DNA from 3 places in the Pseudomonas leptonychotis genome. Region 1 is predicted to be linked to each of the others. Evidence: predicted binding sites of a transcription regulator. Region 1 holds the regulator's gene; each other region holds the start of a gene.
What was found. The regulator FliA, encoded in region 1, starts transcription of late flagellar genes. The targets are predictions, from matches to a motif close to CTAAAGTTTNNNNNNNNNNNGCCGNTAA.
Positions count from the first base shown of each region.

Region 1 (4,305 bases):
GGTCTACCGCGTTGCGCACCAAGTGCACCAACGGATCGGCCAACGCCTCGACCAGGTTCTTGTCGAGGTCGGTTTCTTCGCCAACCAGTTCCAGATTGATCTCTTTCTTAAGCTGACGCGCCAGGTCGCGAACCAGCCGGGGGAAGCGTCCAAAAACCTTTTTGATCGGCTGCATACGGGTTTTCATCACCGCCGTCTGCAGATCGGCTGTCACCACATCCAAGTTGGACACGGCTTTGGACATAGCCTCGTCAGCGCTGCTTGAACCCAAGCGCACTAGGCGATTGCGCACCAACACCAACTCGCCAACCATGTTCATGATTTCATCCAGCCGCGCAGTATCGACCCGCACAGTGGTTTCTGCTTCGCTGGGCGGCGCAGCCTTTTCTGCTGCAGGCACAGCGCTCGGCGTCTTGGCCGGCTCAGGTTTGGCAGCAGGTTTTGCTACAGGCTTGGCTGCAACTTTAGCCGGCTCCACAGGCGTGGCAGCCGGCGCAGGCGCAGCAGGTTTGATTGCTTCAGGCTCAACAAACTTGCCCTTGCCATGCAGCTGATCAAGTAAGGCTTCGAACTCATCGTCGGTAATGTCACCACTCGGCGCGGCGGCAGACTCAGTCTTGACGGGCGGTGCAGCCGGTGCCGAGATAGGCGGAGGTGCAAACTGACCTTTGCCGTGCAATTGATCGAGCAGCGATTCGAATTCGTCATCGGTAATTTCATTGCCCGCAGCTGGCGCAGGCGCAGAGGCCACAGGTGCCGCAGCAACTTCAGCGGCGGCGAACTGACCTTTGCCATGCAATTGGTCAAGCAGCGACTCAAATTCGTCATCGGTGATTTCATCGCTGCTTGCAGCACTAGACGCTGGCGCAGGCGATTGATCCAAGGCACCAAGCAAGTGCTCAAACTCAGTGTCGGTGATATCACCTGTAGCGGGCTCAGGCTCGGCTTCAGCGGGCTGTTCAACCGGCACGGCCTCAACAGCACCCGCCGGCTCAGCCAGGCGCGCCAAAGCAGCCAGCAACTCAGGTGTGGCCGGAGTCAGCTCGGTACGCTCACGCACCTCGGTAAACATGCTGTTGACGGCATCCAGTGCTTCAAGCACCACATCCATCAACTCGGAGTCGACGCGCCGCTCACCCTTACGCAGGATGTCGAAGACGTTTTCTGCAATATGGCAGCATTCCACCAGCTCGTTGAGCTGGAGGAAACCGGCACCACCTTTGACGGTATGAAACCCGCGAAAAATAGCGTTGAGCAGATTCATGTCATCCGGGCGACTTTCCAGCTCTACCAGCTGCTCGGACAATAGTTCAAGAATCTCGCCGGCCTCTACCAGGAAGTCCTGGAGGATTTCTTCATCGGCGCCGAAGCTCATAAGACGTGCTCCTAAAATCCCAGGCTGGAAAGCAGGTCGTCGACATCATCCTGATTGGATGCGACGTCTTCACGCTTATCGGCATGAATCTGCGGACCTTCACCATGCGAAGGCTCTTTTTGTTTTTCTTGTTCAGCGCGCAGCATGTCGTGGTTGTGCTCAATGCCCGCAAACTGATCCACCTGACTGGCCATTAGCATCAGTTTCACAAGGTTGCTCTCAACTTCGGTCACCAGTTGAGTCACACGCTTGATCACCTGGCCGGTCAAGTCCTGATAATCCTGGGCCAACAGAATATCGTTGAGGTGCCCGGAAATTTTCGCTCCGTCGCGCTCACTGTTGGCCAGGAAAAGCTCAACACGCTTGGCCAGCTCGCGAAAACCATCGGCGCTCATCTCGCGGCGCATAAAGCGCCCCCAGTCAACGCTCAGGCTGTGCGCCTCATGGCTGATATCGTTCACCATTGGCGCGCTTTGCTCGACCAGGTCCATGGTCCGATTGGCCGCTTTCTCGGTCATCGTCACCACGTAATTGAGGCGCTCTGTGGCATCAGTAATTTGCGAGACCTCGGTGGCGTGAGGCACACGAGGGTCGAGTTGGAAATTGACGATAGCGTTGTGCAGCTCACGGGTCAGCTTGCCAACTTCGTGATACAGGCCCCGGTCACGCGCTTTGTTTAGCTCATGAATCAAGCCGACTGCTTCACCAAAGTTGCCTTGTTCCAGGCTGTCTACCAGTTGGCGAGCGTTGTGTTTCAGAGTCGACTCAAGGTCACCCTGAACGGAATCTTTATGTTCCATAGCACCCTCATGGCAAACATCAGCCGTTGACTCGCTCGAAGATCTTTTCAATCTTTTCTTTCAGCACTTGGGCAGTAAACGGCTTTACGACATAACCGTTAACCCCCGCCTGAGCTGCTTCGATGATCTGATCGCGCTTGGCTTCTGCCGTCACCATCAATACCGGCAGCGTTTTCAGGCGCTCATCTGCACGCACCGCGCGCAGCAGATCGATACCGGTCATGCCTGGCATATTCCAGTCAGTCACCAGAAAATCGAAACTGCCGCTTTGCAGCATGGGCAGTGCGGTGACGCCATCATCGGCTTCCGCAGTGTTGGTGAACCCCAAGTCACGCAGGAGGTTCTTGATGATCCGTCGCATCGTTGAAAAGTCATCAACGATGAGGATTTTCATGTTCTTGTCCAAGTCGACCTCCGTACAGTCCCAAACGCACCCAGCAACCTGTGTGCGCCTTTAATCGTGAAACCGGCCCAACGTTAGCGAATGCCGTTCAATGTGCGCGCCACTCGCCCAAACGAGCGCGTAAACGAGCGGCACACTGACTGTGTAGTTGGCTTACGCGCGATTCGCTAACCCCCAACACTGCGCCGATCTCTTTAAGGTTCAATTCTTCATCGTAATATAGCGCTAACACCAGACGCTCGCGCTCTGGCAGGTTGGCGATGGCATCGGCCAAGGCCACCTGAAAGCGTTCATCTTCCAGATCACGAGAAGGTTCGAGGTGGTTGCTGCCAGCGTCTTCATTCAGCCCGCCGTGCTCGCCGTCCTGCAAAAGGTCGTCAAAGCTGAACAGGCGGCTGCCTAAAGTATCGCCAAGAATGCCGTAGTAATCCTCGAGACTCAATTGGAGTTCGGCCGCAACCTCTTGATCTTTAGCGTCTCTGCCGGTTATGGCCTCTATTTTTCTAATCGCGTCACTGACCATACGGCTATTGCGATGCACAGAACGCGGCGCCCAGTCGCCTTTGCGCACCTCATCGAGCATGGAACCGCGGATGCGAATACCGGCGAATGTCTCGAAACTGGCACCTTTACTGGAGTCGTATTTTTTTGACGCTTCGAGCAGACCGATCATCCCGGCCTGGATTAAATCGTCGACCTGAACATTGGCCGGCAAACGCGCCAACAGGTGATAGGCAATGCGTTTGACCAAGGGCGCATAGCGCTCGATCAACTGGTGCTGGGAATCCTGCGCCTGCGCCTTGCTATACATACGGAATCCAGAGGCTGATGTCATATAGCCGTGTCTGCGATCGGTTGCTGCACCAGGCGCTCAACGAAAAACTCCAAATGACCGCGCGGGTTGGCCGGTAACGGCCAGGCATCGACTTTCTGGGCTATCGCTTTGAACGCCAGCGCGCACTTCGAACGCGGGAAGGCCTCGTAAACCGCGCGCTGCTTCTGCACGGCCTTGCGTACTGACTCGTCATACGGCACTGCACCAACATACTGCAAGGCAACGTCAAGAAAACGGTCAGTGACTTTAGTCAGCTTAGCAAAGAGGTTACGACCTTCCTGCGGGCTGTGGGCCATATTGGCCAAAACCCGGAAACGATTCATGCCGTGATCGCGGTTTAGCAGTTTGATCAGGGCGTAGGCGTCGGTGATGGAGGTGGGCTCATCGCAGACCACCACCAGGACTTCCTGGGCGGCACGCACGAAGCTGACGACGCCATCACCAATACCGGCTGCAGTGTCGATGATCAGCACATCGAGGTTGTCACTGATATCGCTGAAGGCCTGGATTAAACCAGCATGCTGCATGGGCGAGAGCTGCACCATGCTCTGAATACCAGACGCGGCTGGCACGATACGAATGCCGCCCGGCCCCTGCAGTAACACTTCACGCAGCTCGCACTCGCCACTGATGACATCTTCTAACGTGCGTTTGGCGCTCAGACCCAGCAACACATCGACGTTGGCCAAGCCAAGGTCAGCGTCCATCAGCATGACGCGACGCCCCAGGTCAGCCAAGGCCAAAGCCAGGTTCACCGAGACGTTCGTTTTACCGACGCCACCTTTGCCGCCGGTCACCGCAATCACCTGTACGGGATGCATACCCATAATTTCTAACACCTTGTCTAACTTCGACTGGAGCCACTTAGCCGGCTAAGTACGGTTCAAATGCC
Region 1 is NZ_RFLV01000006.1:109,321-113,625, forward strand. It holds gene D8779_RS19675 (chemotaxis protein CheA) at 1-1,375, opposite strand, end outside; gene D8779_RS19680 (protein phosphatase CheZ) at 1,387-2,175, opposite strand; gene D8779_RS19685 (chemotaxis response regulator CheY) at 2,195-2,569, opposite strand; gene fliA (RNA polymerase sigma factor FliA) at 2,667-3,413, opposite strand; gene fleN (flagellar synthesis regulator FleN) at 3,410-4,240, opposite strand.

Region 2 (4,305 bases), on a different contig from region 1:
CCTGAATAGAACTAATGTCCATAACTATGTCCTCAGAATGAGGGAACGGGGAGAAGAGACAAGCCCTTCCCCCCGCAGTCTAGCGCTTTTACCCTTAGCCGAGCAGGCTGAGTACAGCCTGTGGCAACTGGTTAGCCTGGGCCAAGATCGCAGTACCGGCCTGCTGCAGGATCTGATTCTTGGTCAGTTCCGATGTTTCGGCAGCAAAGTCAGTGTCGCGAATCCGGCTACGAGCAGCCGAGGAGTTCTCGGAGATGTTCTGCAGGTTCGAGATGGTGTTCTCGAAACGGTTCTGCACAGCACCGAGCTGGGCCCGCTGGCTATCAATGTTAGAGATCGCCCCGTTGATGATACCCAGGGCATCCTGTGCGCCTGTAGCCGTACTGATATCAATGGTGTTGACCGAATTCAGCTCACTGAACCCGTCAGCCCCCAGACCACCAGTCAAGCCATTCACGCTGAAGGCATCTGCAGCCTCAAGCTGAACCTGACCATCGGCACGCGCACCACCACCAACAACGATTGTCGCAGCAGTACCAACATCAGTCGCACCATCGAAGCTCTTGGTCTGCAGAGTTGCACCACCGGAACCGGCGTAGCTGCTGATACCGATCGCATCACCGCGGGAGCTAACCAGTTCAATGGTGTCGCCCTTGGAAACAGCCGAGATACCTGTTTTACCAGTTTCACGGTTGATTGCATCTGCCAGGGAAGACAGGTTTGTAATGTCATCCACGACTGCTGATACAGAGGTAGCGTCTGTCGAAAGCGACTTGCTGGTCAGACCAGAAAGATTGAAAGAGACAGTGCCCGACGCAGTGATGCCGCCTAACGTCGCAACGGTACGAGCATTAGCTGTCACACCGGTTTCATCACTCTTCGAGTTGACTGCACGCGCTACTTCACTGGCAGAACCGCTGGCCGCACCAGAGATCGCGACATTGCCATCAGACAGCTTGGAGTTGATGTTGAAGGAAGCGCTGCTGTAAGCACTGCCCGAAGTGGCGCTGAATGCTGCACCGGAAGCAGTGGCGTTAGCACCAGCACTGTCACTGGTGAAACGGTTGATGCCGATACGATCAGTAGCGGCGGAACCGATCGAAACACTGATAGTTTCGTAAGCGTTAGCACCGACCTGGAAAGCTTGAGACCCAAAGCTGCCGTCAAGAATCTTACGACCACCGAAGCTGGTGGTTTCAGAAATACGGTTCAGCTCTTGCTGCAACTGCGACACTTCGCCTTGCAGCGCTGCACGTTCAGTAGCACCGTTCGAGCCGTTAGCCGACTGCAGGGCCAAGTCACGGATACGTTGCAGTATACCGGTCGACTGCTGCAAAGCACCTTCAGCGGTTTGCGCCAAAGAAATACCATCGTTGGAGTTACGAGTCGCAACGTTAAGACCGTTGATCTGGCTGGTCAGACGGTTGGAGATCTGCAAGCCCGCGGCGTCATCCTTGGCACTGTTGATGCGGTAGCCTGTGGACAGGCGCTGCAACGAGGTATCCAAGCCTTTGGACGAGCTGTTGAGGTTACGCTGAGTGTTGAGTGACGCTACGTTTGTGTTGACTGTAAGGGCCATGGTGTTTGCCTCCAAAGGACCGTGCTACTGAGATTGTCTGAGCCTGCGAGCTTCGGGCCTGCTTTGCTCAGACGCCCCATAAAGTTCGCATTCGATCTTTATATCGGCGGTCTTGTGAGCAGCTTTAGCAACTCGTTCTATTTTTTTTTCCACTAACAGAACAAGTACTTAAGCGGCAACATCATGAAAAACCTGGCACCTGACGATATCTCGACAGCAAATATCACGGTTCTTCATGCACAAATACACGTTCTAGCGTTGCCCTAAACCCTCGCTAGCACTGTGTCGGCATCAATCGGGCAACCATGAGGCGCGCCACGCTTCAAGATTTGCACCTTCAAGCATCCAGCCTTCCTGCACTTGCCTGCGCAGCTCGTCTCCCGCCCTGGCACTCGCATCCGGGTCGCTGACGTGCATACGGATTGCATCGACCCAATCCTTAAACCGGTTCTTCACCCGGGTTACCGGCAGTGCACCCTGATAACAGACGAGATCACTGCAAACGACCGGGAAGCCGCAGGCGCCGTACTCGAGCAGGCGCAAATTACTTTTGCACTCATTAAATAAGTTCTGCTCAACTGGAGCCAACGCGAGATCAAGATCCAGGCTCGCCAAGGCTGCCGGGTAAAGATCAATACCGACCCCAGCATGCACCTCATGGACATAGGGCCGGATTTTATCCGGACACATCCCCATAAAAACCCATTCGACTTCGCCAGCCAACTCCTTGACCACATCAGCAATCAGCTCAAGGTCGCCGGTATGGCTAACGCCACCCGCCCAGCCAACTCGTGGTTTGGCGCCTCGCCGGCGCTTAGCCGACAAGCCGCTCCACCAATCCACCGGCAAACGGTTCTCAATCACCCGAATGTCGCCATGCAACCCAGCAAAGGCCTCGGCCAATGGCGCTGTAGATACCGTGAAGCGGTCAACAAAGCTCAGTCCCTTGCGCAGCGACTTGAGTATGTCCTTGGGCATTTGTGCACGATGCACACTCTTGAGCGGCAGGTTGGGCAGGTAATCATCCAGCTCATACACAGTGAACGCGCGCGAGAATTTCTGTATACGGCGCATCGCATCCAAACGCTGATCGCCAATCTGACGTTGCAGCACGATTACGTCCGGATCAAAACGCTCCAGATCCGGCACCTGCAAGAGACCGATGGACATCATGCCGTCCACTATTCCCGCCTCTTTGAGGGCTGAGAATGGCTTAATGACACGGTAGTTACCGCAACCAAATGGGTCAGCTGGATGAGCCAGCACGACCGGCAGCGGACGCCAGCTTAGTGGCCGCCAAGTCAGCCCGACGTCAGCTTCCAGGTCGAAGCCCCGGCCGCTCAGAGCAAGGTTGCGGTTATAGGCAGGGTCACGTGCTATCGCCGCTAAGTGACGCTCGTAAAGAGCGTCCTGCTCAGCCACTACGGGCTCTCGGTATACATGCTCATGCATCAGCACGGCATGGGCAGCCCATACGGTCAGATAGCCCGCCGCTCGCACACGCAGGCAGAAATCGACATCGCGATATGCGCTCAGCGCAGCGTCCAGACCACCAAGCTGACGGTATAGGTCGGCGCGCACCATTAAACAGGCATCACTGACCGCGCTGTAATTCTGATCGACCTGTAGACGCTGCAGATACCCTGCGCTGTCCATCGGCTCACCCGCAAAGGCCCGACCGGCAGGGCCGCGCAGCCCTAACAGCAGACCGGCCTGATCAATGCGCCCATCACTGCTAAGCAGTTTGCCGCCAACAACACCCACCTCAGGCCGCTGTGCATGATTAAGCAGCTCGCCCAACCAGCTCTCACTGACCGCCACCGACTCGCAAGAAAGCAGCAGTAGATAGTCACCTTGCGCCTCAGCAGCTGCACGGTTCTGAACCTGAGCAAGATCACCGCAAGACACTACGCGAAGCCTGGCATCAGCCAATGCGGCAATTCCCTGCAGCCAAGCTTGAGTCTCTACATCGGCCCCATCATGGGCTCCGAGCAGAATTTCGTAATGCGGGTAAGCAGTCTTCTCGAGCAGGCTGTCCAGACAGCGCTGGACGCACGCCAAAGGCGCATCAACAGCGATCAAAATCGATACCAGCGGGGTTGCAGAATGACCGTAGTCGATACGGTAACGCGCAGGCAGCCCGGGGACTACACGGGCTTGATAACCGCGCTGCGCCAGATGGCGTTCAATCACCCGGCGCTCATCCAAATTATCACCAAGCGCTGGGGCGTCGGTAATCAACAACGGCTCACCAACATGCCCCAACCCGAGCAAACCCTCTGCTTCAATTAAGCGGGTGAGAAGATCAAACTCCAGCGCATCGGCGAACTGCGCATCGAAGCCGCCAGCAGCCAGAAAGACATCACGACGGAACAGCCAGTGGCGCGCCATAACCAGCGGGAAGCTGAGCAGCAAATCAAGATTGAAGCCAGGCAGAAACGCGCCACCTAAACTGCCATCGGGCAGGCGCTGCAGCTGATCACCATAAATGGCACGACAGTCTGGGTTGGCCGTCAATTCAAGGCCGGCGACCATTAGACCGCTCGGCGTGAACTCATCACCCGCACGGGCCAGCATAAACCACGTGAAATCACTGGCACTGATCGCCCGGTTCAATTGCTCAGCAATTTCCCCGCCCGCCAGCTGGATAAAGTGCAACTTATCGGCTGCAGATGTAGCCGGTACAGTGCTGCTGGTTAGAACCACAATCTTCAAAGTGGCATAGA
Region 2 is NZ_RFLV01000001.1:171,671-175,975, forward strand. It holds gene D8779_RS00780 (flagellar protein FlaG) at 1-22, opposite strand, end outside; gene D8779_RS00785 (flagellin) at 95-1,579, opposite strand; gene D8779_RS00790 (glycosyltransferase) at 1,871-4,305, opposite strand, start outside.
Region 2: D8779_RS00785 (flagellin) is a predicted target of FliA. The motif match lies at 1,680-1,707, and genes of this name have one in related genera.

Region 3 (4,305 bases), on a different contig from region 1:
CCTACGGTTACGTCGACATGGGTGACTGGACCGGTGGCCAGGCCGAATACGCCATGGTGCCGTACGCCGATTTCAACCTGCTGAAACTGCCAGACCGCGAGCGGGCCATGGAGAAAATCCTCGACCTGACCTGTCTGTCCGACATTCTGCCCACTGGTTACCACGGTGCCGTAACGGCTGGCGTCGGGCCGGGCAGCACCGTTTATATCGCCGGTGCGGGTCCGGTTGGCCTGGCCGCTGCCGCTTCGGCACGCTTGCTGGGTGCAGCGGTGGTGATCGTCGGTGACGTTAATCCGGTGCGCCTGGTGCATGCTAAATCCCAGGGTTTCGAGATTGCCGATCTGTCGCTGGATACGCCGCTGCACGAGCAGATTGCCGCACTACTGGGTGAGCCGGAAGTGGACTGTGCGATCGACGCGGTGGGCTTTGAGGCTCGCGGCCATGGTCACGAAGGCGTGCAGCACGAAGCACCCGCCACCGTGCTCAACTCGTTGATGGGTGTGGTGCGGGTCGCCGGCAAAATTGGTATCCCCGGCCTTTACGTCACTGAAGATCCAGGCGCAGTCGATGCCGCGGCGAAGAAGGGCGCGCTGAGCATTCGTTTCGGCCTCGGCTGGGCCAAGTCGCACAGCTTCCATACCGGTCAGACGCCGGTGATGAAGTACAACCGCCAGCTGATGCAGGCGATCATGTGGGACCGTATCAACATCGCTGAAGTGGTCGGTGTGCAGGTCATCAGCCTGGACGACGCACCGCGTGGTTACGGTGAGTTCGATGCCGGCGTGCCGAAGAAATTCGTCATCGACCCGCACAAGATGTTCAGCGCCTCCTGATAGGTTGATAAACCTTCGCGGTTAAAGCCCCCCTAGGAGGCTTTAACCGCGACACGCGCGTTCTCCCGTATAGCGCTGCCGCGCCGCAGCGCTTTGGCAATGGCGACTCCAGCACCACAAGCAGTCGCGCGCAGGCGCTCAGTTGATCAGTGGGGGTGATGTCCTATTGCCATTTTTCGTGGTCGTTCCAACCACCTGTGCCCAAGTGATCGGCTACGCTGGTGAGTAACCGAACAGTTATTGCCCTCGCCCAGGTGCGTTAAATGCTGAAGTGCATCGCTGTGGCCGACGTGCGTGTCGGTATGTATATCCATGAGTTTTGTGGTTCATGGATGGACCATCCCTTCTGGAAGTCCAAGTTTCTGCTGGAATCCGAGAAAGATCTGTTGCGGATCAAGGCCAGCAGCATCAGTGAGCTGTGGATCGATATCAGTAAAGGGCTGGATGTTGAAGTCGGGGCTGCAAGTGCCAGCGCCGAAGAGGTGGCGGCACAAACCAACGCCAAGTTGATGGCTGTTGTGCAGAACCCGCCGGTGATTCGATCGGTGTCGATGGACGATGAACTGCAGCGTGCAGTTAAGCTCTGCGCCAATGCCAAAGCGGCAGTAATCAGCATGTTTAGCGATGCGCGCATGGGCCAGGCATTGCAGTTCGAACAGGCCGGTGAGTTGGTTGAAGAAATTTCCGACTCGGTTATGCGGCACCCCAATGCGCTGATCAGCCTGGCGCGGCTGAAAAATGCCGATGAATACACCTATATGCATTCGGTGGCTGTATGTGCGCTGATGATTGCGCTGGCGCGTCAGCTTGGTCTTGAGGATGTGCAGGTGCGTGAGGCTGGGCTCGCCGGCTTGTTGCATGACATCGGCAAAATGGCCATTTCCAATGACATATTGAACAAGCCTGATAAGTTGACCGACCGCGAGTTTGCGACGATGCGTAGCCACCCTATGGCGGGTTCGCACATGCTGATTGAGAGCAAGCAGGTGAGTGCGTTGGTATTGGATGTGTGCCTGCATCACCACGAAAAGATGGATGGCAGTGGTTATCCGCATCGCCTGGCTGGCGAGCAAATCAGCCTGTATGCGCGCATGGGCGCGGTGTGTGATGTCTACGACGCGATTACTTCCGACCGGGCCTATAGAAAAGGCTGGGACCCAGCTGAGTCGATCCGCAAAATGGCTGAGTGGAAAGGCCATTTCGACCCCGTGGTATTCCAGGCCTTTGTCAAAACCGTGGGTATTTACCCAGTGGGCTCACTGGTGCGTTTGGAAAGCGGGCGCATCGGTGTGGTCATGGAGCAGCAGACCAAATCCTTGCTGATGCCGAAGGTCAAGGTGTTCTTCTCGGCCAAATCGAAAGCGCCGATCGAGCAGGAAGTGATCGACCTGAGCAAGTTGGTCGGGCGCGACAAGATCGTCAGTCGCGAGTCCGCCGAGGCGTGGGGCTTTCGCCATGTTGACGAGCTCTGGAGCGGCCTATCGGGCTAAGTGCGTGAGCAGAGGTCAGTGGTGCTTTGCGGGTACCTCTGTGACGGACTGTTGCGCATCCTCATCTATGCTCCTATTCATGGATATCGGCAGGCGCGTTGCTTGGGCGTGCTTCTTGCTTGAAGTTTTGCTTTGGCGTGCCCTTGAAGTTGGCGCGCTCCACAGGTTGAGGTAGGTATGACTGGAGTACTCAAACCGGGTGTGCGATTGCTGGAGCGTTTTAGCTTCGCGCGCAAGTTTCAGCTGGTGTTTGTTCTGTTTGCGTTGCCGCTAGGGTTTTCGCTGTGGGTGATCGGCAGCAATTACCTTGAACGGCTCAACGCGATCGACCATGAGCTGGAAGGCATCAATGCCTTGCAGGGCATGGCCGGCGTGCAGCAGGAGTTGATTGAACAGCGCACGCTGTTATCGCGTTGGAAAGGCACTGAGAAAGCCGCCGAAGCGCTGTTGCGTGAACGCGCCAGTGGTCTTGAACCCGCCCTGCAAGCACTGGAACAGCCGCTTAAATCCAAGTTGCTCAGCAATCAGGCCCGCCAACATTTACAGGGGCTTAGCGCGGCACAGGCTGAATTGAGTATCGATGTGTTGGGTAAGTTAGCCCTGCCCGATGCCCTCGAACGTTACCAAAAGAACCTGCTTAGCCTGCTCGCCCTGCGTGAGCAGGTGGCTACCGACAGTGGTCTGATCCTCGATCCTCAGCTCGACACCTACCTGATGATGGAGCAATTGACTTACACCCTGCCGCGCTTGCTCGAACAGCTGGGCAGCTTTGCCAGCCAAGGCTATGGCGCGGTGGTGTCGGAGCATTTCACTCTGCAGAGCAGGGTGCTGATTCGCGATCTACGGCGCAGTCTGGATGAGTCGCGTAGCCAGCTACTTAAGGCTCAGTCCACGCTCAAGTTAGAGGCACCGCGTGCGATGCGTCAGCTACAAGGGCCTTACGATGAAGCATTGCAGGGTTACGAAGCCTTCCTCTCGGGTATCGACCGCGACATGTTCGACGCCAGCCCGATGACGTTGACGCCGGAGCAGTTCGTGCAGCGTAGCGATGCTCTACAGGGCCAGTTACTCGGCTTGCAGACGGCGTTGTACCAGCAGTTTGTCGCGAGCCTCGGCGAGTACCGACAGAAAGCGCTGGTCGCGATGGTCGAAGTGATCGGTGTGTTCAGCCTGCTAACCCTGCTGGCGCTGTATGTCTTGTTCTGCCTCAATGCTTCAATCCGTCGTAGCACAGCCGGGATCATCCAGGCCGCCGAAGGCTTGCGTGATGGTGACCTGCGCGTGCGCATGCAGGTGCATGGTGCGGATGATCTGGCCAGCATCGCCATGGCTCTGAATACGGCAGTTGATCAGTTGCGCGGCTCCATGCAAGGGGTCAATCAGCAGAGCCAGCAACTGGGCGGTACCGTGCAGATGCTCAATGGCGAGGCGCGTAATGCGTTGGAGTCGGTGGAGCAGCAGCAGGCGCAGATGAGCCAAATTGCCGCCGCCGCCACGCAAATGGCCGCCACCGCACAGAGCGTGGCGCAGAGCTGTGAACAGGCGGCGGTGGAAGCCAACCAAACCCGCGAGATCGCCAATCAAAGTAACCAGCGCAGCAACCGCACCAGCCAGAGCATGCGTCAGCTCAGCAGTCGTCTGGGTGACAGCGCCACCACCTTGCAACAACTACGCGTACAGACTGAGCAGATCACCCGCGTGGTGGATGTGATCAAGGGGATTGCCGAGCAAACCAACTTGCTGGCACTTAACGCTGCCATCGAAGCCGCGCGCGCGGGCGAGCAGGGTCGTGGCTTTGCGGTGGTTGCCGACGAGGTGCGTTCACTGTCGCAGCGCACGCAGAACTCCACCGCAGAAATTGCCGAAACCGTGGGCAACCTGCATCGCGTAGTGGGCCAGTCGGTCACCCAGATGGAAGAAGCCGTACGCCAGGCCGAAGGTGATGTCGGCAGTGTATTGGCCATGGGTGAGGACCTGGACGC
Region 3 is NZ_RFLV01000001.1:2,178,339-2,182,643, forward strand. It holds gene fdhA (formaldehyde dehydrogenase, glutathione-independent) at 1-833, shown strand, start outside; gene D8779_RS10065 (cyclic di-GMP phosphodiesterase) at 1,097-2,323, shown strand; gene D8779_RS21225 (methyl-accepting chemotaxis protein) at 2,501-4,305, shown strand, end outside.
Region 3: D8779_RS21225 (methyl-accepting chemotaxis protein) is a predicted target of FliA. The motif match lies at 2,443-2,470, and genes of this name have one in related genera.